Regions from separate parts of the Actinomadura luzonensis genome, predicted to be linked through region 1. Evidence: riboswitches for the same ligand, from Rfam matches in the RefSeq annotation. Region 1 holds a riboswitch; the other holds the start of a gene.
The links. Region 1 has a riboswitch for S-adenosylmethionine ahead of MF672_RS09185 (aminotransferase class V-fold PLP-dependent enzyme). Riboswitches for the same ligand answer to the same signal wherever they lie in the genome.

Region 1 (14,320 bases):
GAGTAGTTTGTGACACACCACGACGTCGACCTCGGGCGCATCGAGAAGGCCGTCCGCGAGATCCTCTACGCCATCGGCGAGGATCCCGACCGCGACGGCCTGGTCGAGACGCCCGCCCGCGTCGCCAGGGCCATGGCCGAGCAGTATTCGGGGCTCGGCCAGACGCCCGAGGACGTGCTCAACAAGGTGTTCGACGTCGATCACGACGAGATGGTGCTCGTCAGGGACATCGAGGTCTACTCGACCTGCGAGCACCACCTGGTCCCCTTCCACGGCCTGGCCCACGTCGGCTACATCCCCAACGAGCGGGGCCAGGTGACGGGGCTGTCGAAGCTGGCCAGGCTGGTCGACGTCTTCGCCCGCCGGCCACAGGTGCAGGAGCGGATGACGTCCCAGATCGCCGACGCGCTCATGCGGGTGCTGGAGCCGCGCGGCGTCATCGTGGTGGTCGAGTGCGAGCACCTGTGCATGACCATGCGCGGGGTGCGCAAGCCGGGCGCGAAGACCGTGACCTCGGCCGTCCGCGGCGACTTCAGGACCAGCGACAAGACCCGTGCCGAGGCGATGGCGCTCATCCTCGGCAGGTGAGCCATCGTCATCCACAACCGGGGACCCGCGATGTCAGCAGGTGTGGGGGAACGCCTAGGCTTGGCCCATGACTAGCATGCCCATCAGCGTGCCAGGAGGGGCGGAGCGGTGTCTCGTCATGGGCGTGGTCAATGTGACGCCCGACTCCTTCTCCGACGGCGGCCTCTGGTTCGACGAGGCGGCCGCCATCAGGCACGGCTTCGAGCTGGTCGATGAGGGCGCCGACCTCGTCGACGTGGGCGGCGAGTCCACCCGTCCCGGCGCCGCCCGGGTCTCGCTGGAGGAGGAGCTGGCCCGGGTCGTCCCGGTGATCAGGGCGCTGGCCGCGGAGGGCGTGGCGGTCAGCGTCGACACGATGCGCGCCGAGGTCGCCAAGGCCGCGGTCGAGGCGGGCGCGCGGCTGGTCAACGACGTCAGCGGCGGCCTGGCCGACCCGGAGATGCCGCGCGTGGTGGCGGCGACCGGGGTCTCCTACGTGGTGATGCACTGGCGGGGCCACAGCCACGACATGTACGCGCGCGCCGTCTACGCCGACGTGGTCGGCGAGGTGCGCGAAGAGCTGAGCAAGCGGGTCAACCTGGTGCTGGCCGAGGGCGTGTCGGAGGAGCAGATCGTGCTCGACCCCGGCCTCGGCTTCGCCAAGAACGCCGAGCACAACTGGGCGCTGCTGGCCGGCATCCCCCAGCTGGCGGAGCTGGGATACCCGCTGCTCATCGGGGCGTCGCGCAAGCGATTCCTGGGGCGCCTGCTGGCCGGCCCCGACGGCACGCCCCGGCCGTTCAGCCGAAGCGACGACGCCACCCTGGCCGTGACCGCCCTGGCGGCTCAGGCGGGCGCCTGGTGCGTGCGCGTGCACGACGTCGGCCCCAACGCCGACGCGGTGCGCGTGGCCGCCGCATGGACGAAAGCGGGAGCAGGCACATGAGCGTCGACACGGCCGCCATCGAGACGACCAACCAGGAGTTCTACACCGCCATCGAGAGCGGCGACCTCGACAAGATGACCGAGATCTGGGCCGAGGACACCGCCGACGACCAGGTGAGCTGCGTGCACCCCGGGTGGGCGCTGCTGACCGGCCGCTCCGAGGTGCTGCGCTCGTGGGCGCTGATCATGGCCAACACGACCTACATCCAGTTCGTGCTGACCGACGTCAACACCACCGTGCTCGGCGACGTCGCGGTCCTCACCTGCGTGGAGAACATCCTCACCGCGGGCGACGAGGGCGAGGCGAGCTTCGCCGCGGGCAAGGTGGTGGCGAGCAACGTCTATCTCCGCACCCCGCAGGGCTGGCGGCTGTGGATGCACCACGGCTCGCCGGTGCTGCAGGGCGACGACGACGAGGAGGAGGACGGCGAGCTTGAGCCCTGATCGCATCACGCTCAAGGGCCTGCGGGCCCGCGGGCGGCACGGCGTGCTCGCGGCCGAGCGGGAGCTGGGCCAGGAGTTCGTCGTCGACGCCACGCTGTTCCTCGACACCGCGCCGGCCGCGGCCGGCGACGACCTCACCATGACCGTCCACTACGGAGAGCTGGCCGAGGCGCTGGCGAAGGTGGTGGAGGGCGAGCCGGTGCGGCTCATCGAGACGCTGGCGCAGCGGCTGGCCGAGGTCTGCCTGGCGCACGAGGCGGTGTGCCGGGTCGAGGTGAGCGTGCACAAGCCGGCGGCGCCCATCCCGGTGCCCTTCGACGACGTGGTCGTGACGATCGAGCGGAGCCGCGCATGAAGGCCGTCCTCGCACTCGGCAGCAACCTGGGCCGCCGCTTCCAGACCCTCCAGGGCGCGATCGACGCCCTGTTCGACGCGCCCGGCCTCGAGTTCGTCAAGGCGTCGCCGGTCTACGAGACCGATCCGGTGGGCGGGCCGGGCGGGCAGGAGCCGTACCTGAACGCGGTGGTCGTGGCCGAGACCACGCTGGAGCCGCGCACGCTGCTGGAGCGGGCGCTGAGCGTCGAGAACGCCTTCGGGCGGGTGCGGGCCGAGCGCTGGGGGCCGCGCACGCTCGACGTCGACCTGATCGTCGTGGGCGAGCGCACCTGCGACGACCCCGACCTGACGCTGCCGCATCCCCGGGCGCACGAGCGGGCGTTCGTGCTGGTGCCCTGGCTGGAGGCCGACCCCGAGGCCGCCGTGCCGGGGCACGGCCGGGTGGTCGACCTGCTGGCCGGGCTCGACCGGCAGGGCGTGCGGCTGCGGCCCGACCTGACGTTGCAGAGGCCCGATTGACCCCCACCCGTCCCGGCCACGTGGTCGGCATCCTCGTCGTCGTCGCGCTGCTGACGTGGGCGGTGGTCCACCAGTTCTACTCCGACCTGCCGCTCCTGCCGTGGACGGCGATCCCCACCGTGCTGCTGCTGGCGCTCGGCGAGGGCTACAGCGCCTGGGCCACCAAGGCCCGCATCGACAGGAAGCCGGGCACCAAGCCGGTCGAGCCGCTGGCGGTGGCCCGGCTGGCGGCGCTGGCCAAGGCGTCGGCGTACGCGGGGGCGGCCTTCGGCGGGCTGTTCGCCGGGTTCGCCCTGCACACGGTGCAGATCCTCGACCGGGAGACGCCGCGCTCGGAGTTCTTCGTCGCGGCGGGGTCGTTCGTGGCGTGCGTGGTGCTGGTGGTCGCGGCGCTCTACCTGGAGCACGCCTGCCGGGTGCCGAAGGGCCCGGAGGATCAGAAGCCCGACTGACGCCTGCCGCGGCGGCGGCCGAAGAGGTAGATGACGGGCGCGGTGCACACCAGCGGCCCGACGATCGCGATGGGCCGCTCCAGCCACCACTTGAGGTCCGGCGGGATCGTCCCGCCCAGGCTGCCGAACAGCCACCACGACAGCCCGAGCGCGATCGCCATGCCGGTGGTGTGGAACAGGAACAGCGGCAGCGCGTACCGGTTGATGAAGGCGTTGACCCGCTGCCAGCGCGGCCGTTCCAGCACCCGCTCCATCGCCGGCCGCAACACCTCGACCACGCCGATCTGGAACAGCAACAGCGCCACGATCACGAACGTCGGCGGCGCCATGTTCGACCACTTGTCGCCCGGCACGCCCACCATCGAGCCCGGGTAGATGCCCGAGTAGACCAGGCCGAACAGCGCGAACAGCCCGGTCCAGAGCAGCGCGACGTCGTAGCGGCGCGGCAGGATCACCACCCGGTCGTAGAAGAAGCCGGCCTGGTGCGCCAGCCCCCACACGATGACCATGTTGAGCCAGCCCGCCTGCTCGACGCCGTAGCGGAAGCGGAGGACGTCCACGACCAGCGCCGCGCCGCCGAGCCAGATCAGCGCCAGCACGTCGTAGCGGCGGTGCAGCCAGAGCGCCACCGGCAGCAGCGCGATCAGCACCAGGTAGACGCCGAGGAACCAGAGCGGGCTGAGCACGAGCAGCACGACCCGCCACATCCAGTCCACCCGGAAGACGGCCGTGACCGCCGCCCCGATGACCGCCCACACACCCGACAGCACCAGCGCCGGCAGGGCCAGCGCCCGGATGCGCCGCCACACGAACGCGCCGAGCCCGACCCCGCGCCCCTGCGCCCGCCCCCACGACAGCAGGTGCACGTGCCCGCCGACGTAGAAGAACAGCGGCAGCACCTGGAGCAGCCAGGTGAGGATCCATAAGCCCGAGGTGAACCCCAGCGGGCTCGTCGGCTCCGGCCCGGACGGCCCCCACACCAGGATCGTGAACGCCCAGTGCCACCCGACCACCACGACCAGGCTCAGCGCGCGGAGCCAGTCGACGTACTTGTCCCGTTCGACGACGGTGCCGACCTGCTGCTGCGTCACTTGTCGATGTCACCCACCACGAAGAACATCGAGCCGAGGATGGCGACCATGTCGGCCACCAGGTGGCCGGGCAACATCTCGCGCAGCACCTGCACGTTGCCGTAGGAGGCCGAGCGCAGCTTGAGCCGCCACGGCGTCTTGTCGCCCTTGGAGACCAGGTAGTAGCCGTTGATGCCGAGCGGGTTCTCGGTCCACGCGTACGTGTGCCCCTCCGGCACCTTGAGCACCTTCGGCAGCCGCTGGTTGATCGGCCCGGGCGGCAGCGAGCGCAGCCGCTCCACGCACGCCTCGGCCAGGTCGAGGGAGACCTTGAGCTGGTCGAACAGCACCTCGAAGCGCGCCTGGCAGTCGCCGGCCTCGCGGGTGACGACCTTGACCGGCAGCTCCGGGTAGGCGAGGTACGGGTCGTCGCGGCGCAGGTCCAGGTCGACGCCGGAGGCGCGGGCGATGGGGCCGCTCACGCCGTACTGCATGACCTGCTCCCGGGTCAGCACGCCGACGCCCTTGGTGCGGGCGGCGAAGATCTCGTTGTGCAGGATGAGGTCCTCGATGACCGGCACCCGGCGGCGGGTCTCGGCGACCGCCTCCGACACCCGGTCCAGCCAGCCCAGCGGCAGGTCCTCCTTCAGGCCGCCGACCCGGTTGAACATGTAGTGCATGCGCCCGCCGGAGATCTCCTCCATGACGGCCTGGAGGCGTTCGCGCTCGTTGAAGGAGTAGAAGATGGGCGTCATCGCGCCCAGCTCCAGCGGGTAGGAGCCGAGGAACATCAGGTGGCTGAGCGCCCGGTTCAGCTCGGCCAGCAGCGTGCGCGCCCACACGGCCCGCACCGGCGGCTCCATGCCGAGCAGGCGCTCGGCGGCCATCACCACGCCCAGCTCGTTGGCGAAGCCGGCCAGCCAGTCGTGCCGGTTGGCCAGCATGATGATCTGCCGGTAGTCGCGGACCTCGAACAGCTTCTCCGCGCCCCGGTGCATGTAGCCGATGATCGGCTCGGCGGTGGCGATGCGCTCGCCGTCGAGCGTGAGGCGGAGCCGGAGCACGCCGTGCGTCGAGGGGTGCTGCGGGCCGATGTTGAGGATCATGTCCTCCGTGGCCAGCTCTTTGGCGCCGGCACCGATTCCGACCACGCGTTCCGTCATACGGCCATGCTGCCACCGTCTCGGGTCAAGGAATGGTACGGAAACGCATCGATCGTGGGGACTTGGGGTTGGACGGGGGGAGGAAGCGGGGGACGGGGGGAGAAAGCACCATGAAGAGAGTTCTGTTTGATGTGGCGGCCCTGATCGCCCGGGTGGTGACCGGCGTGATCTTCGTGGCGCACGGCTGGCAGAAGTGGCAGAGCGGCCTGGGCGCGACCACGGGGATGTTCCGGGAGATGGGCATCCCGATGCCGGGGACGGCCGCCGGTTACGCGACGATCGTCGAGACCGTCGGCGGGATCTTCCTGATCCTCGGGCTGCTGGTGCGGCCGGTGGCGTTGCTGCTGCTGCTCAACATGCTGGGCGCGATCGCCTTCGTGCACGGCGGCAAGGGCGTCATGGTGGGCAACGGCGGGTGGGAGCTCGCGGGGGCGCTCGGCGCGCTGAGCCTGCTGTTCCTGGCGCTCGGCGGCGGGCGGATCGGGCTGGACGGGCTGTTCGGGGCGATCTTCCGGCGCCGGGGCGAGCGGCGGGCGGCGGAGGAGGAGCTGGACGCGCACCGGCGGGGGCGGCTCCAGGGCGACCGCACGGACACCGGCCCGTCGAACGTCCGGACCACCGGAACCGCCACCGGGATGGGAGCGGGGGCCGGCACCGCCGCCGGGGCCGGGATGCAGTCCGGCTCCGAGGCCGGCGTCGGCACCGGGACCGGCTACCAGTCCGGCATGGGCGCCGAGTCCGGCATGGGGACCGAGTCCGGCATGGGGACCGAGTCCGGCATGGGCACCGAGCCCGGCATGGGCGCCGGGGCGGGCGGGCGTGCGGGTGGCCCGATGACGCCGGCCGAGCCCGCGACCCCCGGCGAGCCGCCGGAGGTCCCGCGTCAGCCCACGGCGCCGCGTTCCGGCGCGAGCAACCTCAGCGACGAGGACATGCGCGACATCGACGCCCTGGTCAGCGACGACCAGCCCGAGCACCGCAAGCCCCCGAACCGCTGACCGCCCTGCCGCTCAGCGGGAGGCGAGGTCGCGCAGCGCCTCCACCAGCCGGTCCACGTGCTCCTGGGTGGTGCCGATGCCGATGGAGGCCCGCACCGCCGAGGCCGTGTCGTCCTCGCAGCCGCCGTCGGCCGTGCCCAGCAGGTGCCGCACGAACGGGTGCGCGCAGAACTTGCCGTCGCGCACCCCGATCCCGTACTCGCCGGACAGCGCCTCGGCCACCTCGCGCGCCGACCGCCCGGCCACGGTGAACGACACGATGCCCACCCGCGGGTGGTCCTCCCCCCACAACGACAGCTCGCGCACGCCGTCGATCGAGGCCAGCCCCGCGCGCAGCCGCGCGAGCAGCCGCTCCTCCTCCCGCACCAGCGCCGTCCAGCCGGTGGCGGTGAGCGCGTCGCAGGCGGCGGCCAGGGCGATCGCGCCCAGCACGTTCGGGGTGCCCGCCTCGTGGCGCGGCTCGGGGTCCTCGTGCCACTCGGCGGCGTCCCCGACCGAGCGCACCGCGCCCCCGCCCTTCAGGTACGGCTCCCCCTCCGCCAGCCAGTCCCCGCGCCCGACGAGCACCCCGGCGCCGAACGGCGCGTACAGCTTGTGCCCGGAGAAGGCCACGTAGTCGAGGTCCAGCGCGGTCAGGTTGAGCCGCCGGTGCGGGACGAACTGCGCGGCGTCCACCAGGATGCGCGCCCCGTGCCGGTGCGCGATGTGCGCCAGCGCGGCGATCGGCCACAGCTCGCCGGTGACGTTGGAGGCGGCGGTGACCACGAGCAGCTTCGGCCCCTCGACGGCGGCCAGCGCCTCGTCGGCGGCGCGGACGGCCTCGCCGGGGAAGGCGGGCGGGGCCAGGCGGACGGCGTCCGGCCAGGGGAGCAGCGAGGCGTGGTGCTCGGTGTCGAAGACCACGACGGTGGTGCCGGCGGGCAGGCAGCGGGCCAGCAGGTTGGTGGCGTCCGTGGTGTTGCGGGTGAAGATCACCGCGTCGGCGGGACGCGCCCCGACGAACGCGCGGACGGTGTGGCGGGCCTGCTCGTACCGGGCGGTGGTGAGCTGGGAGGCGTAGCCGGCGCCGCGGTGGACGCTGGAGTAGGCCGGGAGCGCGGCGGCGACGGCGGCGCTGACCGGCTCCAGACAGGGCGCGCTCGCCGCGTAGTCGAGGTTGGCGTACCGGACGAGCCGACCGCCCTTGACCGGGACCTCCAGGTCGGCCCCGATGACGGCGGGAACGGGGCGGCCGGTCGCCGTGACCGGGGCGGCAGCGGCGGCGGGGGCGGCGGCGTCGGCGTCGGCGTTGAAGATCGTCAGCGTGGACACGGCACTTCTCCTTGGGTCATCGGACCCCTGGAGGCAGCCTCGGAGCCCGCGCTTGCCCGCCACACCTCGTGACGGACCAGGTCTTCACCCGGGGCACCCCGCCGCGGACGCGAGGGTTGCCGGCCAGCTAGCCGGGGCTTGTCGCTGGCGCTCATGACCTACGACCGCACTATAACCGACGATCGGCCACGAAACGCAAGTCGCGAACTTATGTGAGGTGTGACTCGTTGTGCCCGGAAAGTCATCGGCCAACGTGTCATGGAGGTGTTCGGATGTTGGACTGGGTGGCCGACCCGCAGATCTGGATCGGCTTCTTCACCCTTGTCGCCCTGGAGATCGTGCTGGGGATCGACAACATCATCTTCATCTCCATCCTGGCCGGGAAGCTCCCGCCCGAACAGCGGGACCGGGCCCGCGTGCTCGGCCTGGCCGCCGCCCTGGTCAGCCGGCTGCTCCTGCTGCTCGCCCTGTCGTGGGTGGTGCGGCTCACCGAGCCGCTGTTCACCGTTCTCGGCCAGGACATCTCGGGACGGGACCTGATCCTGCTGCTCGGCGGCCTGTTCCTGCTGGGCAAGAGCGTCACGGAGATCCACCACAGCATGGAGGCCCCGCAGGGCAAGGACGGCAAGCAGGGCGCCGGCGTGTCCTTCGCCGCGGTGATCGCGCAGATCATGGTCCTGGACATCGTGTTCTCGCTGGACTCGGTGATCACCGCCGTGGGCATGGTGGACCAGCTCGGCGTCATGATCGCGGCGGTCGTGGTGGCGGTGGCGGTGATGTTGTTCGCCTCCGGGCCGATCAGCCGCTTCGTGGACGAGCACCCGAGCATCAAGATGCTGGCGCTGGCGTTCCTGGTGCTGATCGGCGTGGTGCTCGTCGCCGAGGGCCTGGACCAGCACATCCCGAAGGGGTACATCTACTTCGCGATGGCGTTCTCGGTCGTCGTGGAGCTGCTCAACATCCGGATGCGCGGGCGGCACGCCAAGAAGGCGGTCGAGGCGCCGGAGGCGCGGGCCGAGGCTGCGGAGCAGCAGGACGAGGCTCCTAAGATGAAATAGTGCGCTTTGATCCCTGGAATCCGGATTTTGTAGCCCACCCGTACCGGGTCTACGACGAGCTGCGCCGCGAGGCCCCCGTCTGCTGGTTCGAGCCGACCGGCCAGTGGCTCATCTCCCGCCACGCGGACGTCAACGCCCTGCTCAGGGACCGCCGCCTCGGCCGGTCGTACCTGCACGCGGCCACGCACGAGGAGTTCGGCAGGCAGCCGGAGCCGGAGTTCCAGGAGCCGTTCTGGCGGGTGATCAGAGCGGGCATGCTGGACGTCGAGCCGCCGGTGCACACTCGGCTGCGCCGGCTGGTGTCGAAGGCGTTCACGCCGCGCATGGTCGAGTCCCTGCGGCCGCGCGTGCGGGCCATCGCCGCCGGGCTGGCGGACACGTTCGTGGAGAAGGGCGGCGGCGACCTCCTCGCCGAGGTCGCCGAGCCGCTGCCGGTGACGGTGATCGCGGAGATGCTCGGCATCCCGGACGCCGACCGCCACCTGCTCCGTGCCTGGTCGGCCGACATCTGCGGCATGTACGAGCTGAACCCGGGCATCGAGGCGCAGCACACCGCGGTACGGGCGGCGTCGGAGTTCGCCGGCTACCTCAAGGAGCTGGCCAGGGCCCGCCGCGCCGCTCCCGGCGACGACCTGATCAGCGCGCTCACCCAGATCCCGGAACTGACCGAGGACGAGCTGGTCGGCACCTGTGTGCTGCTGCTCAACGCCGGCCACGAGGCCACCGTGAACGTCACCGGCAACGGCTGGTGGGCGCTGTTCCGCAACTCGGCCGAGCTGGCGCGGCTCCGCGCCGACCGCTCGCTGCTGCCCACGGCGGTCGAGGAGCTGCTGCGCTGGGACACGCCGCTGCAGATGTTCGAGCGGTGGGTGCTGGAGGACATCGAGGTGCACGGCGTACGGATCCCGCGCGGGTCGGAGGTCGCGCTGCTGTTCGGCTCGGCCAACCGCGACCCTGCCGTGTTCGACGACCCGGACCGGCTGGACGTCGGGCGCGCGGACAACCCGCACATCTCCTTCGGCGCCGGCATCCACTTCTGCCTGGGGGCGCCGCTCGCCCGCATCGAGCTGATCGAGTCGTTCGGCGCCCTCCTCGACCGGACGGCGAGCCTGGAACTGCGCGAGCAGCCCGCCTGGAAGCCCGGCTACGTCATCCGCGGCCTCCACTCCCTGCCCCTGACCGCCACCCCGGCCTGACCGCCACCACCGTTCCCTCAGCCTGGCGGACCAGGGGCAGGGGGTCAGCGGCGTTGGTCGAGCCAGCCGAAGCCGCCGAGCCCTCGGGGGTCGAGCAGCTCGCCCTCCTCCGACGCCCGCGCCAGCGCCCGCAGGTAGCCGCGTGGGTCCTGGTGGGTGAGCTCGACCGGCGGCCGGGCGCCGTCGAGGCCGAGGGCGCGCAGGGCCGCGCGTTGTGTGGACAAGGCTGTGGATATCGCACCGGCCCGCCGCCCGGCCTCCGCGCACGCGTCGAGTGCCACATGTGCCGTGATATCGCAGGTCCCGTCGGGTATGGGGCTGACGACCGCCCCGTCCCGGTACCCGGTCAGCGTTCCCCAGAGGGGCCGGTTATCCACAGGATGTGCATAATCGACGGCGATCGCCCGGCCCCTGGCGAGGCGGGTGACGACCGCCGCCCACGCCTCGTCGCGCGGCCAGCCGATCTCGGCCCGCGCCCCCACCCGGGGCAGCGGCCACCACCGTTCGACCCAGTCGCGGTCGGCCGGCCGGAGCGGCCCGCCGATGCGCTCCTCGCCCGTGTGGACGTTCACCATCACCAGCCGGGGCCCGTCGGGCGTCTGCTCGGCCACGTCCAGCGGCACGTTGTCGAGCCATTCGTTGGCGATGGCGAGCCCCGCGATGGAGTCGGGCAGCGCGCCGCGCCACTCGACGCGCTCGGGCAGGCCCTCGGGCCGGGGGGAGAGGTCGACCGCCGTGACCCGCAGCCGCTCGCTGAGCCCCGGCTCGGCGCCGGCCAGCACGCGGGTCACCAGCGTGCCCTCGCCCGCCCCGATGTCGACCAGGTCGAGTGTGTCCGGTTTGCCCAGCTCGGCGTCCACCTGCCGGAGCAGCGCCAGCACCGCGTCGGCGAAGGCCGCCGAGGCGCTGACCGAGGTGCGGAAGTGGCCCGACGGGCGTTCGCGGAGGTAGAAGCCCTCCTCGCCGTACAGCGCTCGCTCCGTCGCGGCGCGCCAGGTCAGCCACATGCCATGGACTATCTCACGACTTCCGGATGACACGCACAGTCATAATGTGACTACTCTTTGTCGCGCGCTTGCGGTAGCGTTTACGTATTGTCATCGAGCGGCTGCGTTGCGCCAACCCCCAAGTGGCGACTGCAGCGGCCGTTCCCCCACAAGCCAACGTCCGCGGCCCCGCGCCGCGAAATCGGAAGGAGCTCGCATGCTGAAGAAGACCCTGGTCCTGGTCGGTGCCGCCGCTGCCCTCGCGCTGTCCGCCCCGGCCGCCCACGCCGACATCACCAGCGGCAACGGCAGCATCCTGGGTGGCAACCAGGTCGCCGTCCCGATCAGCGTCCCGATCGACGTCTGCGGCAACGCCGTGGCGGTCATCGGCGTCAGCGTCGCCGGCTGCAAGGGCGGGTCCAACTCCACGATCACGGACCACCGCTGACCCCAGCTGAGAGCCCGGACCGGCGCGGTCCGGTCCGGGCTCGGACTCCCGGCCGGGCAGTCGGCGGATGCACCGGCCAGGCGCACCTCCGAGAGGTCGCACCGATGGGCGTCGGGTCCTCACGGACTCGGCGCCCACTGTCGTGCGATGACCCCTCTCCTCATCTCTTCCGACAGGGGGTGCACTTTTTGTATGCCCTTGTCGCTTTTGTCGTTAACTCAACATGCGGCAAAGCACCGGTCACGTTCCCCGGACGGAGAGGCCGTTACGCTGGGCGGCAGTGCCATCCGGTCGACAGGGGTGAGACGTCATGGAGGCAGGAGATCGCCCGGCCCGGCTGAGCGTGGGCGTGCTGGGAGCCGGCAAGGTCGGCTCGGCCCTCGGCGCCGCGCTGGCGCAGGCCGGTCACCGGGTCGTCGCCGCGAGCGGCGTGTCCGACAACTCCCAGCGGTGGGCGGCCGAGCGGCTGGGCCTGACGCCGTCGCGGCCCGACGAGGTGGTGGCCGCGGCTCAGCTCATCCTGCTGACCGTGCCCGACGACACGCTGCCCGACCTCGTGGGCGGCCTCGCCGCCACCGGCGCCGACCTCCAGGGCAAGCTTCTCGTGCACACCAGCGGCGCGTACGGGCTGTCGGTGCTCGACCCGGCCGCCAGGGCCGGGGCGCTGCCGCTCGCGCTGCACCCGGTCATGACGTTCACCGGCCGCGACGACGACCTCAACAAGCTCACCGGCATCTCCTACGGCGTCACCGCGCCCGACGCGCTGCGCCCGATCGCCGAGGCGCTGGTGATCGAGATGGGCGGCGAGCCGGTCTGGATCGCCGACTCCGACCGCGCCCTCTACCACGCGGCCCTGGCCGGGGCCGCCAACCACATGGTCACCCTCATCGCCGAGTCCTCCGACCTGCTGGAGCGCATCGGCGTCGAGCACCCGGGCCGCATGCTGGGCCCGCTGCTCGGGGCCGCGCTCGACAACGTGCTGCGGCTCGGCATCGCGGGCCTCACCGGCCCGGTCGTGCGCGGCGACGCGGGCACCGTCCGCAAGCACGTCGACGCGCTGATCCTGGCCGCGCCGGAGGCGGCCGACGCCTACATCGCGCTGGCCAGGCTCACGGCCGACCGCGCGCTCGCCGCCGGGCTGCTCAAACCGGAGGAGGCGGAGCGGCTGCTGGACGCGCTGGGCGGCAATATATGGACCTGACCGTGCCAAGCCGCGCCGCCGCGATGCGGAGGCCGTGAACACCAGGGGCCGCCCACATGGATCTGATCGTCGCGAGGAACAGGGAAGACCTGGTCAAGGCGCGTAGCGGTGGCGACGTGGCGCTGGTGCCCACCATGGGCGCGCTGCACGAGGGCCACCGGTCGCTCATCAGGCTCGCCCGGTCCAGGGCCGACCAGGTCGTGGTCAGCGTCTTCGTCAACCCGCTGCAGTTCGGGCCGAACGAGGACTTCTCCCGCTATCCCCGTACGTTCGAGGCGGATCTGGAGGTGTGCCGGGCCGAGGGCGTCGACGTCGTCCTCCACCCGTCCGCCGAGGACATGTACCGCCCCGACCGCCAGGTGAGCGTCCTGGCGGGGCGGATGGGCGAGATCGTCGAGGGCGCGTCCCGGCCGGGGCACTTCGACGGGGTGCTGACCGTCGTGCTCAAGCTGTTCAACCTGGTCCAGCCGCGGGTGGCGGTCTTCGGGCAGAAGGACGCCCAGCAGCTCGCGCTGATCCGCCGCATGGTGGCCGACCTGGACGTGCCGGTCGAGATCGTCGGCGCGCCCACCGTGCGCGAGCCCGACGGGCTGGCCCTGTCCAGCCGCAACCGCTACCTGTCCGCCGAGGACCGGCAGGTGGCCCTGGCGCTCTCCCGCGCCCTTCGCGCGGGCGAGGCCGCGACCACTCCCGGGGCGGTCCGCGCGGCGGCCCGCGAGGTGCTCGCCGCCGCCGGGCCCGCCCTCGACGTGGACTACCTGGCCCTGGTGGACCCGGCGACCTTCGCCGAGGTGGGCGAGGAGCACACGGGCGAGGCCGTGCTCGCGGTGGCGGCGCGGGTCGGCGCCACCCGGCTGATCGACAACGTCATCCTGACCTTGAATCCCGCCTGAGGCGGATTACCGTCGGGACATGACCGACGAGGAGTTGCGGGACGAGCTGCTCCGGCGCATGAAGGTCGACCAGGCCCTGCGCGACCCGGCCAAGGGCTTCCCGGGGGACAGGCGGCTCGCCCGGCTCCAGAAGCTGGACGAGGGCAACACCGCCTGGCTCTACTCGGTGGTGGCCAACCGCGGCTGGCCGCTGGTCTCGCAGGTGGGGGAGCGGGCCGCGCGGGCGGCCTGGCTGCTGGCCCAGCACGCGACGGCGCTCGCGGCGCAGCGGCTGTTCCGGGAGCTGATGGCCGAGGCGGTCGAGCGGGACGAGGCCTCGCCGCGCGATCTGGCGTACCTGGAGGATCGGGTGCGGGTGCGCTCGGGCCGTCCCCAGCTCTACGGCACCCAGTTCCACGACGGCGCCGACGGCCTGGAGCCGATGCCGATCGAGGAGCCCGGCCTGCTCGACGAGCGCCGCGCGGCCGTGGGGCTGGAGCCGTTCGCCGAGTACGAGGCGTTCATCAGGAAGACGGAGCCCATCGGGCGGACGGCCGCGGTGCGCGAGCCGGACGGCCCCGCCGGTCGCTGACCCACCCCCGGGGCATGACCACGCCGCGGCAGGCGTTATCGTCATGTTGACGATATAGCGCTGATCCAAGGAGATCCCCATGAGCGCACCGGTGATCCCACTGCGGCTGACCGCCCCCGAGCCCGGCTGGACGGCCGAGGCCGACCTGGTCGTCGTGGGCTC
Region 2 (14,320 bases), 430 kb from region 1:
GACGCCGACGACGTGCTCGGCGGGGTGTGACGGGAGAGTGTGACGGGAAGGTGGAGGCCCGGCCGCTCGGGCGAGCGGCCGAGCATTCAGCGTGGTGTCACGTCCACGAGACTCCGCGGGCCGTCGACAATCGAACCACCCCCCTCACCTGCGTACTATCACGCCGCCTGCGACATACCCTCATGATCCGGCAAACCCACCTGATATGCCCGATTTTTTCGGTATTCCCGGGTTAGTTCCGTAACTGGGGGATGTGTCAGGGCCGTTATCGCCGCTCAGCGCCCGCCGATCCAGGGGTCAGGGCCGGCGGGCCAGCAGGCCGCCGAGGAACAGCACGCCCTCGGCCACCACCCACGCCGCCACGCCGGCGCCCATGAGCCGGCCGAACAACCGCACATCGTGCCGCGCCGGCGGCAGCAGCCAGGCGGCGGCCGTGCAGCACGCCGCGAGCGCCGCGACCAGGCCGGACACCGTGGAGGCCGTGCTCAGGCGCTGCGCGCAGACGCTCTCGCCGTCCGCGCAGAAGGCCTCCAGGCCCCAGCCCGCGAACACCGACAGGCCCCAGAGCGCCGCGAGGAGGAAGCTCGCGATCGTGGGGATGATCGGCGAGAACCGAACCTGCACCCGCGCCACCTCCCCGTCCTACCCGCCCCCCTCGACCCTCAACCCCGCCCTCCCCGCCGTCGGGTATGCCCTTCCACGGCGGCGCGTCCCGCGGGCGTAAATCCTTTGGAAGCCCCCGCCGCCCGTCGCTAAACTGGTCGATTCGCTGCCTTGACCACCTCCGTACCCGACAAAGGAGGCACTTCCGCATGCCCGCGCACCAGCTGGCCCCCGACATACCCGCCGATCCCGGCGACCCCGCCGCCGTCCTGGCCGCCGAGCAGCACCACCTGGCCGAGTCCAGGGCGGCGCTGACGGCCATGCGCGCCCACGCCCAGTCCCTCTCGGCCGACGCGGCCGGCGACTGGGTGTCCCAGCAGATCCTCCAGGCCCTGCTCGACCAGCGCGTCGCCGCCCTGGCCGACCACCCCGACACCCCGCTGTTCTTCGGCCGCCTCGACCGCGAGAGCGGCGACGACCTGCCGGGCACCATCTACGTCGGCCGCCGCCACGTCCACGACGGCCACAGCAAGCCGCTCGTCATCGACTGGCGCGCCCCCGTCTCCCGCGCCTTCTACCAGGCCAGCCCCGCCGACCCGATGGGCGTCGTACGCCGCCGCCGCTTCGGCTACCACGGCGGCGCGCTCACCGCCTACGAGGACGAGCCCCTGGCCGACGGGGACGTCGAGCTGGGCCCGTCGAAGATCCTGACCGAGGAGATCGAGCGCCCGCGCACCGGCCCGATGCGCGACATCGTGGCCACGATCCAGCCCGACCAGGACGAGATCGTCCGCTCGGCCCTCGCCCAGACGGTCTGCGTCCAGGGCGCGCCCGGCACCGGGAAGACCGCCGTGGGCCTGCACCGGGCGGCCTACCTGCTGTTCACCCACCGCGAGCGCCTGTCCAGGTCCGGCGTGATGATCGTCGGCCCGAACCGGGCGTTCCTGTCCTACATCTCCTCCGTCCTGCCCGCCCTCGGCGAGGTCAAGGTGGACCAGACGACGGTGGCCGGCCTGCTCGGCGAGCACGCCGCGCCCGAGGAGCCGCTGGTGGCCGCGCTCAAGGGCGACGCCCGGATGGCCGCGGTGCTGGAGCGGGCGCTCTGGCTGCACATCGTGAAGCCGGAGGAGGGCCTGGTGTTCACCAAGGGCGCCTACCGCTACCGGGTGGCCGACCACGAGGTGCGCGAGATCGTCGCCTCCCTGCGCGGCACGACCCGCTACCTGCCCGGCCGGGCGGCGCTGGCGCAGCGGCTGGCCCACATGGTGCTGGTGCGCATGGAGCAGCGCGGCGAGTCGCCCGACGACCGGGTGCAGGACGCGGTGGCCCGGTCGAAGCCGGTCAAGCAGCTCGTGGACGCGGTCTGGCCGAGGCTGACGCCGGAGCAGGTGCTGCACCGGCTGCTGGCGGAGCCGGACTTCCTCGCCAGAGCCGCCAAGTCCGACTTGTCGCCCGAGGAGCAGGAAATGCTGCTCTGGCGGAAGCCGTACCGGAGCCACAAGTCCGCCAAGTGGTCGGCCGCGGACGCCGCGCTCCTCGACGAGCTCCGCGACCTCATGGAGCGCACCCCGTCCCTCGGCCACCTGGTCGTGGACGAGGCCCAGGACCTGTCGGAGATGCAGCTCCGCGCGCTCGGCCGCCGCTGCCGCAACGGCTCGGCCACCGTGCTCGGCGACCTGGCGCAGGGCACCACACCCTGGTCCACCAGCTCGTGGGAGACCGTGCTCGAGCACCTGGGCCAGCGCGAGGGCGAGGTCACCGAGCTGACGCTCGGCTTCCGCGTGCCGCGCGAGGTGCTCGACTTCGCCGCGCGGCTCCTGCCGTCCATCGCCCCCGGCCTGGCCGCGCCGCGCTCGCTGCGTCCCGGCGCCGGCTCGCTGACCGTCAGCAGGGGCGGCGACCCGGCCGCGGCGGCCGCGCGGCTGCTCACCCAGGAGGGCTCGATCGGCGTCATCGTGCCCGACGCGCGGGTCGCCGAGGTCTCGACCGCCCTGTCCGGGCTGCCGCACGCCGTGCTCGACCCCGACGCCGCCGAGGACGGCGGGCACCGTCTGCTCGTCGTCCCCGCGACCCTGGCCAAGGGCCTGGAGTACGACCACGTGATCGTGGTCGAGCCCGCGGACATCGTCGCCGCCGAGCCGCGCGGCCTGGCCCGCCTGTACGTGGTCCTGACCCGCGCGGTGACCTCCCTCACGGTCCTGCACGACCAGCCGCTGCCCGCCGAGCTGACGGGCTGACCCGCCCGCGGCGCGGGAACCGGTGGCCTGACGGAGGCCAGGCCCGGCCGCTTCTAGGATGGCGAGCAGGAACGCTCTCTACCTAGGAGGATGCCGTGCCAGCACCGCTGCCACATGAACACCTGCCGTCGGTTCCCGCGCTCGTGGTCGAGAGCGACGACATCCAGGACGGCGAGCGGCTGAGCGACCTGCACGTCTTCAACGACTGGGGCATGACCGGCCAGAACGTCTCGCCCCAGCTCCGCTGGTCCGGCGCGCCGGCCGGCACCCGCGGCTACGCCGTCACCTGCTACGACCCCGACGCCCCGACGGGCAGCGGGTTCTGGCACTGGGTGCTGTTCGACCTGCCGGCCTCGGTGACCGAGCTGCCCACGGGCGCGGGCACCGCCCCCGACTTCAAGGGGCTGCCCGAGGGCGCCGTGCACGCCCGCAACGACTACGGGCTCAAGGCCTTCGGCGGCGCGGCCCCGCCGCCCGGCGACCCGCACCGCTACGTCTTCACCGTCCACGCGCTGGGCGTGGACAAGCTGGGCGTGGACGGCGACGCCAGCCCGGCGGTGGTCGGCTTCAACATCACCGCCAACACCCTGGCCCGGGGCCACGTCATCCCGGTGTACGGCGTCTGAGCCCCGCCGCGCCAGGGTCACGCCCGGTCACCGGATAACGGCCCCCAGGCGGTCGGGTTACGGCCCGGCGCGGGCCCGCGGTCCTGGGCCAAGCTCACGGCCCGCGTTCCAGCCCGTGGCCCTGGAAGGCCGCCCGGGGCGGGGTCACGGCGTGCCGGCCCCGCTCCATCCGGCCCGGGGCGGCAGCTCGTCCGCCGTGGCCGCCGCCTCCAGCCACATCTGGTGCTCGTAGGCGCTCATCGGGCGGTCCGGTATGCCCGCCGAGGCCGGGCGGGCGGCCGGCCCGCCGCAGCCCATGACCTGGCCCAGCAGTCCGTCGAGCATCGGCAGCCCGAGCCCGCCCGGCGTGCAGAAGCGCAGCTCGCGCGGGAGCTGGATGTCGGAGGTGATCTCCTCGTCGGCACTCGCGGGAGCGCCCGCCGCGATCGCGGCGGCCAGCGCGAGAAGGGCGACGCCCAGAATGCGCCTGGTGCGGGAAAACATCCGCTACTCCTTTCGTGGAAGCGTGTTCGGCACACACATTTCCTCACTGCGGGTAGCGGATCAATTGTGAAACGTAATGGCCGGTAAACGAAAACAAGAGCGGCCCGGAAAACCCGGGCCGCTCTTCGTCTCGGCGTCGCGAAAAGACCTAGAAGTCCATGTCGCCGCCGCCGGGCATGGCGGGAGCGGCCGGGGTCTTCTCGGGCTTCTCGGCGATGACGGCCTCGGTGGTGAGGAAGAGCGCCGCGATGGAGGCGGCGTTCTGCAGCGCGGAGCGCGTCACCTTGGCCGGGTCGATGATGCCCGACTCGAACATGTTGACGTACTCGCCGCTCGCGGCGTTGAGGCCCTCACCCGGAGTGAGGTTGCGGACCTTCTCCACCACGACGCCGCCCTCGAGGCCGGCGTTGACCGCGATCTGCTTGAGCGGCTCCTCCAGGGCCTTGCGGACGATCGAGGCGCCGGTGGCCTCGTCGCCGGCCAGCTCCAGCTTGTCGAACGCCTTGGCGCCGGCCTGCAGCAGCGCCACGCCACCGCCGGGGACGATGCCCTCCTCGACGGCCGCCTTCGCGTTGCGGACGGCGTCCTCGATGCGGTGCTTGCGCTCCTTCAGCTCGACCTCGGTGGCCGCGCCGGCCTTGATGACGGCGACGCCGCCGGCCAGCTTGGCGAGGCGCTCCTGGAGCTTCTCGCGGTCGTAGTCGGAGTCGGTGCGCTCGATCTCGGCGCGGATCTCGTTGACCCGGCCGGAGATCTGCTCGGCGTCACCGGCGCCGTCGACGATCGTGGTCTCGTCCTTGGTGACGACGACCTTGCGCGCGCGGCCCAGCAGGTCGAGGGTGGCGTTCTCGAGCTTGAGACCGACCTCCTCGGCGATGACCTGGCCACCGGTGAGGATGGCGATGTCGTTGAGCATGGCCTTGCGGCGGTCGCCGAAGCCCGGGGCCTTGACGGCCACGGAGCGGAACAGGCCGCGGATCTTGTTGACGACCAGGGTGGCCAGGGCCTCGCCCTCGACGTCCTCAGCGATGATCAGCAGCGGCTTGCCGGATTGCACGACCTTGTCGAGCAGGGGCAGCAGGTCCTTGTTGGCGGAGACCTTGCTGTTGACGATCAGGATGTACGGGTCCTCGAGGACGGCCTCCATGCGGTCGGAGTCGGTGACGAAGTACATCGACACCATGCCCTTGTCGAACCGCATGCCCTCGGTGAGCTCGAGCTCCAGGCCGAAGGTGTTGCTCTCCTCGACGGTGATGACGCCTTCCTTGCCGACCTTGTCCATCGCCTCGGCGATGAGCGAGCCGATCTCGGGGTCGGCGGCGGAGATGGAGGCGGTGGAGGCGATCTGCTCCTTGGTCTCCACGTCCTTGGCCAGCTTGGAGAGCTCCTCGCTGACGCGCTCGACGGCGGCCTCGATGCCCTTCTTCAGGGCCATCGGGTTGGCGCCGGCGGCTACGTTGCGCAGGCCCTCGCGTACCAGCGCCTGGGCGAGCACGGTGGCGGTGGTGGTGCCGTCGCCGGCGACGTCATCCGTCTTCTTGGCGACTTCCTTGACCAGCTCGGCGCCGATCTTCTCCCACGGGTCCTCGAGCTCGATCTCCTTGGCGATGGAGACGCCGTCGTTGGTGATCGTGGGAGCGCCCCACTTCTTCTCCAGCACGACGTTGCGGCCCTTGGGGCCCAAGGTCACCTTGACGGCGTCGGCGAGCTGGTTCATGCCGCGCTCGAGACCGCGCCGGGCGTCCTCGTCAAACGCGATCATCTTGGCTGCCATAAGGCTAGACCTCCCAGATGCAGGGTGGCGTGTCCTGGACCGAGCCGACGCCCGCGACGGCAAGGGCCTGCATCTCCGTTCGGCAGACCCCATCGTCTCGATCCCGAGTCATTGGCACTCTGCCACACAGAGTGCCAACGAACTGTTTAGCACTCTACCCTGCCGAGTGCAAGCGAACGACCTTCGGGAGGGAACGGCTCGCAGGTCAGCCCAGTCGGCTCCGCGTAGCGCACGTCCCCGGACGGCGGGCCGCTCACCGTGTGGCCCGCCGTCTGGATCGGTGAATACGAGGGGTGGCGGAGTCGCACGGACTGCGTTGCCGCGCGAGGCCGCCGGTGCGTACCAGTGACGTGAATCAGACCGCGCGGACAGACTCGGCCTGCGGTCCCTTCTGGCCCTGCGTGATCTCGAACTCGACCCGCTGGCCTTGTTCGAGAGATCGGTACCCGTCCATCAGGATCGCGGAGTAATGGACGAATACATCCTTACCACCGTCTACCGCGATGAAGCCGTAGCCCTTGTCCGCGTTGAACCATTTGACGGTGCCCTGCGCCACTTCCGACTCCTCTTACTGGGGCTACGGATCCCGCCCATTCCACCGCGAGACCCGTAATCGCCCGACTTAAGGGAAAACAGCCAGACGATCGCCTCGACCATACCTGTGGCACGGGGTTTGGCAACAGAGTCAATCCGCAAACGGCGCATTTGTTCGCAGAGAAGGTACTTCAACCTTGAATTGGACCGAAAAGCCAGAAGGCGCCCACTGGGGGCGCCTTCCGTCATGTCGTAGGGCACTCAGCCGCCGGCGACCGCCGGGATGATGGAGATCTGGGCGCCCTGCGGGGCGGGAGTGTCGAGCCCTTCGGCGAATCGGACGTCCTCTTCCCCGACGTAAACGTTGACGAAACGCCGAATCTTGCCCGATTCATCCAGAATGCGCGCGCCGATACCCGGGTAGTCCGCGTCGAGCTTGGCGAGCACGTCACGAAGAGTCGCGCCCTCGCCACCGACTTCCGCGTTTCCGCCGGTGTACGTGCGCAGAATGGTGGGAATCCGCACAGTAACGCTCATGGTTATCTCGCCTTTCCTGGTTGTCAGACAGCCGCGCGGAACGCGTCGAGAGAGGGCCTGATCACGGCGGTGGGCCGCGACGACTCGCCGGCGACGGCGTCGAGCGTCTTCAGCCCGTCGCCCGTGTTGAGCACCACGGTCTCGGCCTCCGGGTCGAGCCGGCCGCTCTCGACGAGCTTCTTCAGCACGCCCACGGTCACCCCGCCCGCGGTCTCGGCGAAGATGCCCTCGGTCGAGGCGAGCAGCTTGATCGCGGCCACGATCTCGGGGTCGGTGACGTCCTCGACGGCCCCGCCGGTGCGCCGGGCGATGTCCAGCACGTACGGTCCGTCCGCCGGGTTGCCGATGGCCAGCGACTTGGCGATGGTGTCGGGCTTGACCGGCTGGACGACGTCGTGCCCCGCCTTGTACGCCGCCGACACCGGCGAGCACCCGGCCGCCTGCGCCCCGAAGATCTTGTAGGGGGCGTCCTCGACCAGGCCGAGCGCGATGAGCTCCTTGAAGCCCTTGTCGATCTTGGTGAGCTGCGAGCCGGAGGCGATCGGGATGACGATCTGCTCCGGCAGCCGCCAGCCGAGCTGCTCGGCGATCTCGTACGCGAGCGTCTTGGAGCCCTCGGCGTAGTAGGGCCGCAGGTTGACGTTGACGAAGCCCCACTTGTCGCCCAGGGGGTCGCCGATCAGCTCGGAGCAGAACCGGTTGACCTCGTCGTAGGTGCCGTCGATGCCGATCAGCCTGCCGCCGAACACCCGGGCCATCGCGATCTTGGCCTCTTCGAGGTTCGCCGGGATGAACACGCAGGCGTCGAGCCCGGCCCGCGCCGCGGCGGCCGTCACCGCGCCGGCCAGGTTGCCGGTGGAGGAGCAGGACAGCGTGTGGAAGCCGAAGGTGCGCGCCGCCTCGACGGCGATGGCGACCACCCGGTCCTTGAAGGAGTGGGTGGGGTTGCCGGAGTCGTCCTTGACGTGCAGGGACCTGATGCCGAGCGCCCGCCCGAGGTTGCCCGCCCTGACCAGCTTCGTCCAGCCCGGGTTCATGTTGGGCTTGGTGGCCACGTCGGCGGGGACGGGCAGCAGCGCCCGGTAGCGCCAGATGCTGGCCGGGCCCGCGGCGATCTCCTCGCGGGTCACCCGGCCGAACTCGTAGGCCGCCTCGAGCGGCCCGAAACACTCCTGGCACGCGAAGCTGGGCCCGAGCGGGTAGCGGGCGCCGCACTCGCGGCAGGACAGAGCGACGGCAGGACCAAAGTCGTGCGACATGAAGCGAGGCCTTCCCTCATCTTCGCCCACGGCCACCTTGACCGCGAACCGGAATTGGCACCTTGTCCCGGTCGGCCTCGCCAGGTCGCGAGTCGAAAGCCGGGAGGGTTGCCGGGGCTTCGCAGGGCCGGTCCCTCCACCCCTCTGGATGAGCAATATGAAGTTGTTGAATAGGACTCTACCCGCTTAAGTGGCCGAAATTACTACCTGTCTCAGCATTCGAGACGGGCCGTCTCAGCGGTAGTCCTCACCCAGCACCGCCTGCACGTACTTGCGTGCCTGGTGGATCCGGGACTTCGCGGTGCCCAGCGGGATGCCGAGCTGCTCGGCCACCTCGTTGTAGTCGAGCTGCACGATATCGCGCAACACGAGGGCCTGCGCGAGGTCCGGCTTGTCGGCCTCCAGCGCCTCCATCGCGTCGAGCAGGTCGAGCCGGGAGCCGGCGATCACGCTGACCCGCCGCACGTCGGGCTTCTGCATCGGCAGCTCGTCGGAGGTCTGCTCGGCGGCCCGGCGTTTCAGCGACCGGTACGTCGTGCGCGCGCAGTTGGCCGTGACGATGTGCAGCCAGGTGCTGAACCTGGCCCGGCCCTCGAAGCGCCCGATGTTGCGGGCCACGGCGAGCAGGGTGTCCTGCGAGGCCTCCTCGGCGTCCTGGTGGTAGGGCAGGATCCGGGAGCAGTGGCGCATCACATCGGGCTCGATCCTGGCCAGCAGCTCGCCGAGCGCGCGATGATCTCCCGCGGCGGCGGATCGGGCGAGTTCCTCGGTTAGCTCATCAAGCGCCATAGCTGGGATCCTATGATCGAAGGGAGCTTCGATGAACAGCGTCCTGGTGGCCTCCAACAGAGGGCCGGTCTCCTTCACCGTCTCCGACGACGGCGTCCTCATCATGAAGCGCGGCGGCGGCGGTCTGGTGTCCGGGCTGTCCGGCGTGACCAAGGAGGACGGTGTTCTGTGGGTCTGCGCCGCGTTGTCGGACGACGACCGCAGCGCCGTGCGCGTGTCCCCCGGCGGCCGGCTCGACCACGCCGGCTACGACACGGGGCCGCTGCGCATGCTCGACATCCCGGCGGCGACGTTCCACCGGGCCTACAACGCCGTCGCCAACTCCACCCTGTGGTTCGTCAACCACCTGCTGTACGACATCCCCAACGCGCCCAACTTCGGCACCCGCTTCGGCCGGGAGTGGGCGTCCTACCGCGACTACAACGGCGCCTTCGCGCTCGCCCTGGCCGAGGAGGCGGGCCACGAGGCCCGCGTGATGGTACAGGACTATCACCTGACCCTCACCCCCGCCATGCTCCGGGCCGAGCGCCCCGACCTGCGCATCGCGCACTTCAGCCACACCCCGTGGGCGCCGCCCGAGTACTTCTCGCTGCTGCCCGACGAGGTGGCCGGGGAGGTCCTGGAGGGCATACTCGGCGCCGACCACGCCGGGTTCCTCACCGCGCGGTGGGCGGCGGCGTTCATGGACTGCTGCGAGTCGCTGCTCGGCGCGGAGGTCGACCGCGCCGCCCGCGCCGTCACCCACGAGGGCCGCACCACCAGGATCGGCGTCCACAGCCTGGGGGTGGACGGCGCGGCGCTGTGGGAGCGGGCCGGCGAGCCCGACGTCGAGTCGCACATGGCGGCGATCAGGGAGCAGGTGGGCGACCGGCGGCTGATCGTCCGCATCGACCGCACCGAGCTGTCGAAGAACATCGTGCGCGGCCTGGTGGCCTACGGCGAGTTCCTCGCCGGCCATCCCGAGTGGCACGGCCGCGTGGTGCACCTGGCCTTCGCCTACCCCAGCAGGCACGACCTGCCCGAATACCGCGAGTACACCGCCTCGGTGCAGCGCTGCGCCCAGGAGATCGAGAACGAGTTCGCCACCGAGGACTGGGACCCGCTGATCCTCAACGTGCACGACGACTACCCGCGCTCGCTGGCCGCGTACCGGATGGCCGACGTGCTGCTGGTCAACCCGATCCGCGACGGCATGAACCTGGTGGCCAAGGAGGGCCCGGTGCTGTCGCCGCGCTGCGCGCTGGTGCTCTCGCGGGAGGCGGGCGCGGCGGCCGAGCTGGGGCCGCACGCGCTCGTGGTCAACCCGTACGACATCAGCGGCACCGCCGCCGCCCTGCACGAGGCGCTGGTGATGCCGGAGGACGAGCGGCGGGCGCGGCGCGACAAGCTGTGCGCCGCGGCCACCGCGCTGCCCCCGCAGAAGTGGCTGTCGGCCCAACTGGACGCCCTAGCGTGACCAGTCGGCGTTCTTGAGCGTGTCGGCCAGCCCGGGCGTGTCCCACTGGTCCACGACCAGGATCCGGCTCTTCGGCAGGTACCACTCGCGCTGGGTGAAGTGTCCCTTCGTGCGGCCCTTGTCGTAGGTGACGCAGGTGGACTTCCAGGCGTTGTAGGCGGCCTTGTGGCCGGGGCCGACCTGGCGCAGGCCGCGGGTGACCTTCGGCCCGACGTACTCGCCCCACTTGTGGTTGTACGGGCACGGCTGCACGTCGCTGGCCGTGTAGAAGGGGTTCTTGCCGGTGTAGGGGCCGAAGCCCTCCGCGCCGCGCTTGATGTAGGACGGGCCGAGGATGTAGAAGGCGTCGCACTCCAGCGTGCGCCAGCCTTCGGCCTTGCCGCACCTGCCGGTCACGACCTGCACGTTGTCGGGGCCGAAGCGGTGCACCACCCACTGGATGGGGATGTAGAGGGTCAGCCCGGCGCGCAGCTTGAGCGCCTGCGCGGGGGCGGCGGCGTGCGCGGGCAGGACGGCCGTGGCGAGGGTGGCGAGGGTGGCCGCCGCGGCGGCCGCGACGGCGAGGTGACGCTTGAACATGCCCGTGACCCTAGGGAACGTCACTTGCAGTCCAGTCATCAACGACTGAACGCCGACGCGAGCTCCGCCAGCAGGGCCACCACGCCGTCCGGGCCGTCCACCACGATGTCGGCCCGCTCGGCCAGCGCGCTGACCTCCGCCGAGCCGCTGCACACGGTCACGCCGGGCAGCCCGGAGGCGCGTACGGCGTCGAAGGCCGCGAGGTCGCCCAGGTCGTCACCGGCGAACAACACCGAGCGCGCGTTCCGCTCGGCCAGGAACAGGCCGAGCGCATGCCCCTTGTCCATGCCGGCCGGGCGCAGCTCCAGCACCATGCGGCCCGGCTCGACCACGAGCCCGTGCCGCTCGGCGAGCCGGGCCAGCGGCTCGCGGAGCGCGGCCAGCGCGCCCTCGGGGTCGGCGCTGCGGCGCGTGTGCACCGCCACGGCCCGGCCCTTGTCCTCCACCACCACGCCCGTGAGGCCGAGCCGGTCGAGCAGCAGCGGCAGCTCGGCCCGCACCCGCGGCACGCCCGCGGGCGGCGGCGGGGCGGAGATCCGGCCGCCCTCCCAGCGCTCGAAGCCGTAGTGCCCGAGGATGACCAGCCCGGGGACGTCGGCCAGCCCCGGCCCCAGCTCCAGCGCGGTGGCGGGCGGCCGGCCGGTGACGATGGCGACGGCCCCCACGTGCGCGCCGAGGTCGGCGAGGACCGCGGGCGCCTTGGGGTGGATCACGGCGGCCGCCGGATCGGGCACGATCGGAGACAGGGTTCCGTCGAAGTCGAGCCCGATCACGGCCCCGGCCGGGTCCTTCAAGATTGCTTCAATTCCAGGGATGTTCTCCACGCGGCTGCCGTACCCAGCCGGTCAGGGGCGCATGCCAAGCCTTCTGGCGGCGCGGTCGCGCTGGCGGGTGGCGCGCAACCGGCGAAGCCGCTTGACCAGCATGGGGTCGTGCTCAAGCGCCTCCGGCCTGTCGATCAACTCGCCGAGCATCTGGTAGTAGCGCGTGGCGGAGAACCCGAAGGTCTCCTTGATGGCCTGCTCCTTCGCGCCCGCGTAGCGCCACCATTGGCGTTCGAAGGCGAGGAGCTCGATGTCGCGTTCCGTGAGTGGCTGTCGGGACGGTTCCTGGGCAGCACTGTCACCGCTGAGCGGTGCTCCCATGGTGTCCTCCTCTGAGGGGGCGTGCGACGGTCTCGTCACACGCACGCGGCCCGTGGCCAATCGTAATGTGCGAAGTGCGGCTGTTCACGGTGGATTGGGAGACGTACAGTCACGAATTGTGACCTCCGTAATCACGCTCCTCACCGACTACGGGCTCGAGGACGGCTACGTGGCCGCCTGCCATGGCGTGATCGCCGGGATCGCTCCGCAGGCCCGGGTGATCGACGTGTGTCATCTGGTGCCCTCGGGGGACGTCCGGCGCGGCGCGGCGATCCTCGCCCAGACCATCCCCTACCTCCCGCGCGGCGTGCACGTCGGCGCGGTGGACCCCGGCGTCGGCGGCGCCCGGCGCGCGGTCGCCGTCGAGGCGGGCGGGCGGGTGTTCGTCGGCCCGGACAACGGGCTGCTGTCGTGGGCGGTGCGCGCCAGCGGCGGGGCGCGGGCCGCGTACGAGATCCGCAACGACGCGCACTTCCTGCGCCCGGCGTCGCCCACCTTCCCGGGCCGTGACGTGTTCGCGCCGGTCGCCGGCCGGTTGTGGGGCGGGCTGGCTCCGTCCGAGCTGGGGCCCGAGGTGCCGGTGGGCCGGCTCGTGACGCTGCCCGAGCCGACCTCGCAGCTCCGCGACGGCTCGGTGGAGGGCGAGGTCGTCTCGGTGGACCGCTACGGCAACACCCAGCTCTCGATCGCGGCGGGCGACCTGCGGGCGCTCGGCGTCGAGATCGGCGACACGCTGGGCGTGTGGCTCGGGCGGCGGCAGCTCTCGCTGCCGTACCGGGAGACGTACGCGGCGGTGCCGCCGGGTGAGCTGGTGGCCTTCGCGGACTCGGCGGGGCTGGTCGCGATCGCGGTCAACTCCGGTGACGCGGCGCAGCGGCTGGGGCTCCCGCCCGGCGCGCATGTCCGACTTTCGCCCACGCGGTAGCACTAAAGCCTCAGATCGGAATTACTCCGCGTATCGGTCTGTTTACCGAAGCGTCGGATTGCACCCGCGGTCGCGTGCCAGAATGCCGGTCTGGTCGAGCGTTCCCCCCTCACCCGCTCGAGGTCCGCCGTGTACCACCTCTCCGCTGTGCTGCTCCTCACCCTCGTGACCGCGCTCTGGCCGGCGCCCGAGCCGCCCGTGTCGGAGCGCTGGCACGCCTGGCCGGTCGAGCGGGTCTTCCCCCCGGCGGTCGCCGGGGTCAGCCCGTCGGGGGCGCGGGTCACGTACGTGCTGGTCGGCGTCGCGCCCGAGGCGTCCTGCCCGGAGGCGTTCCAGCCCGGCGCGCTCGCCGCCGGCTGCCGCACCGCGCTCCGCGCCACCTACGCCGACAGCACCCTGACCTACGTCGTCACCGTCGGCATCGCCGTCCTCGACCGCCCGGCGCTCACCGGCGTGGTGAGCGACCGGCCCGGCGGCGGCGCGGGCGATCTCGCGGCGCTCGGGGCCGGCGACCGGCCGGCGACCGTGCGGCCGGTGGCCTTCCCGCGCGGCGCGGCCGCCTGGTTCGGCGCGCGGCAGTACGTCACCGGCGCGCTGCTCGGCTCCCGGGCCCCCTACCTCGTCGGCACGGCCGCCGGGTACGCCGACGGGCGTCCGTACCGGCGGGAGGACGCGCCCGAGCCCCGGCTCCGCGACGCCGCGCGCCGGCTCGCGACGGCCTTCCAGCGGACGCTGACCCGATGAGGCCCCCCAGGGACCGCCCGGTGCGCCGCCTCCTCGCCCCCGTGCTGCTGGCCGCCTGCGTGGTGGCGGTCCCGGCGCCCGGCGCGGGCGACGACGTCGGCGCGGTCGCCCGCGCGGGCCAGTGGCAGCTCGACGCGCTGCGGCTGCCCGAGGCGTGGCGGCGCAGCAGGGGCGAGGGCGTGCTGGTCGCCGTCCTCGACACCGGCGTCAACGCCCGCCATCCCGACCTGGCGGGCGCCGTCGTCCAGGGCCCCGACCTGACGGGCGCCCGCCCCGGCACGGGCCTGTGGGGCCACCACGGCACCGCCATGGCCAGCCTGATCGCCGGGCGCGGCCACGGCGAGGGCCACCTGGACGGCGTGCTCGGCGTCGCGCCCGCGGCCGGCGTCCTGTCCGTGCGGGTCACGCTGGAGAACGGCGACCCGCTGCGCGAGCGGCAGCCCCCGGACGGGCACGACGCCCTGGCGCAGGGCATCCGGTACGCGGCCGACCACGGCGCGGGCGTGATCAGCATGTCCCTGGGCGGCGGCAGCGGCGCGTGGGAGGGCTCGGCGGCCGAGGAGGAGGCGGTGCAGTACGCGCTCGGCAAGGGCGTGGTGCTGGTGGCCTCCTCGGGCAACGACGGCGAC

Region 2: another riboswitch for S-adenosylmethionine. It lies ahead of thrC (threonine synthase); the one in region 1 lies ahead of MF672_RS09185 (aminotransferase class V-fold PLP-dependent enzyme).

What each region holds. Positions count from the first base shown of each region.
Region 1 covers NZ_JAKRKC020000001.1:1,939,553-1,953,872, reverse strand. Annotated here, with positions in the region: gene folE (GTP cyclohydrolase I FolE) at 10-588, shown strand; gene folP (dihydropteroate synthase) at 656-1,513, shown strand; gene MF672_RS09220 (nuclear transport factor 2 family protein) at 1,510-1,956, shown strand; gene folB (dihydroneopterin aldolase) at 1,946-2,311, shown strand; gene folK (2-amino-4-hydroxy-6-hydroxymethyldihydropteridine diphosphokinase) at 2,308-2,811, shown strand; gene MF672_RS09205 (DUF3180 domain-containing protein) at 2,808-3,263, shown strand; gene MF672_RS09200 (acyltransferase family protein) at 3,248-4,354, opposite strand; gene MF672_RS09195 (NADH-quinone oxidoreductase subunit D) at 4,351-5,496, opposite strand; gene MF672_RS09190 (DoxX family protein) at 5,607-6,494, shown strand; gene MF672_RS09185 (aminotransferase class V-fold PLP-dependent enzyme) at 6,507-7,805, opposite strand; SAM riboswitch class IV at 7,849-7,964, opposite strand; gene MF672_RS09180 (TerC family protein) at 8,078-8,863, shown strand; gene MF672_RS09175 (cytochrome P450) at 8,863-10,059, shown strand; gene MF672_RS09170 (SAM-dependent methyltransferase) at 10,104-11,066, opposite strand; gene MF672_RS09165 (chaplin family protein) at 11,263-11,493, shown strand; gene MF672_RS09160 (Rossmann-like and DUF2520 domain-containing protein) at 11,804-12,694, shown strand; gene panC (pantoate--beta-alanine ligase) at 12,751-13,587, shown strand; gene MF672_RS09150 (DUF6624 domain-containing protein) at 13,607-14,158, shown strand; gene MF672_RS09145 (L-aspartate oxidase) at 14,238-14,320, shown strand, end outside.
Region 2 covers NZ_JAKRKC020000001.1:1,509,457-1,523,776, forward strand. Annotated here, with positions in the region: gene MF672_RS07160 (DNA repair helicase XPB) at 1-30, shown strand, start outside; gene MF672_RS07165 (hypothetical protein) at 298-624, opposite strand; gene MF672_RS07170 (HelD family protein) at 813-2,840, shown strand; gene MF672_RS07175 (YbhB/YbcL family Raf kinase inhibitor-like protein) at 2,936-3,466, shown strand; gene MF672_RS07180 (hypothetical protein) at 3,611-3,949, opposite strand; gene groL (chaperonin GroEL) at 4,098-5,723, opposite strand; gene MF672_RS07190 (cold-shock protein) at 6,079-6,279, opposite strand; gene MF672_RS07195 (MoaD/ThiS family protein) at 6,519-6,794, opposite strand; gene thrC (threonine synthase) at 6,818-8,053, opposite strand; SAM riboswitch class I at 8,067-8,208, opposite strand; gene MF672_RS07205 (RNA polymerase sigma factor) at 8,288-8,842, opposite strand; gene MF672_RS07210 (alpha,alpha-trehalose-phosphate synthase (UDP-forming)) at 8,874-10,298, shown strand; gene MF672_RS07215 (hypothetical protein) at 10,290-10,877, opposite strand; gene otsB (trehalose-phosphatase) at 10,916-11,671, opposite strand; gene MF672_RS07225 (DUF3263 domain-containing protein) at 11,723-12,022, opposite strand; gene MF672_RS07230 (SAM hydrolase/SAM-dependent halogenase family protein) at 12,141-12,947, shown strand; gene MF672_RS07235 (hypothetical protein) at 13,095-13,691, shown strand; gene MF672_RS07240 (S8 family serine peptidase) at 13,688-14,320, shown strand, end outside.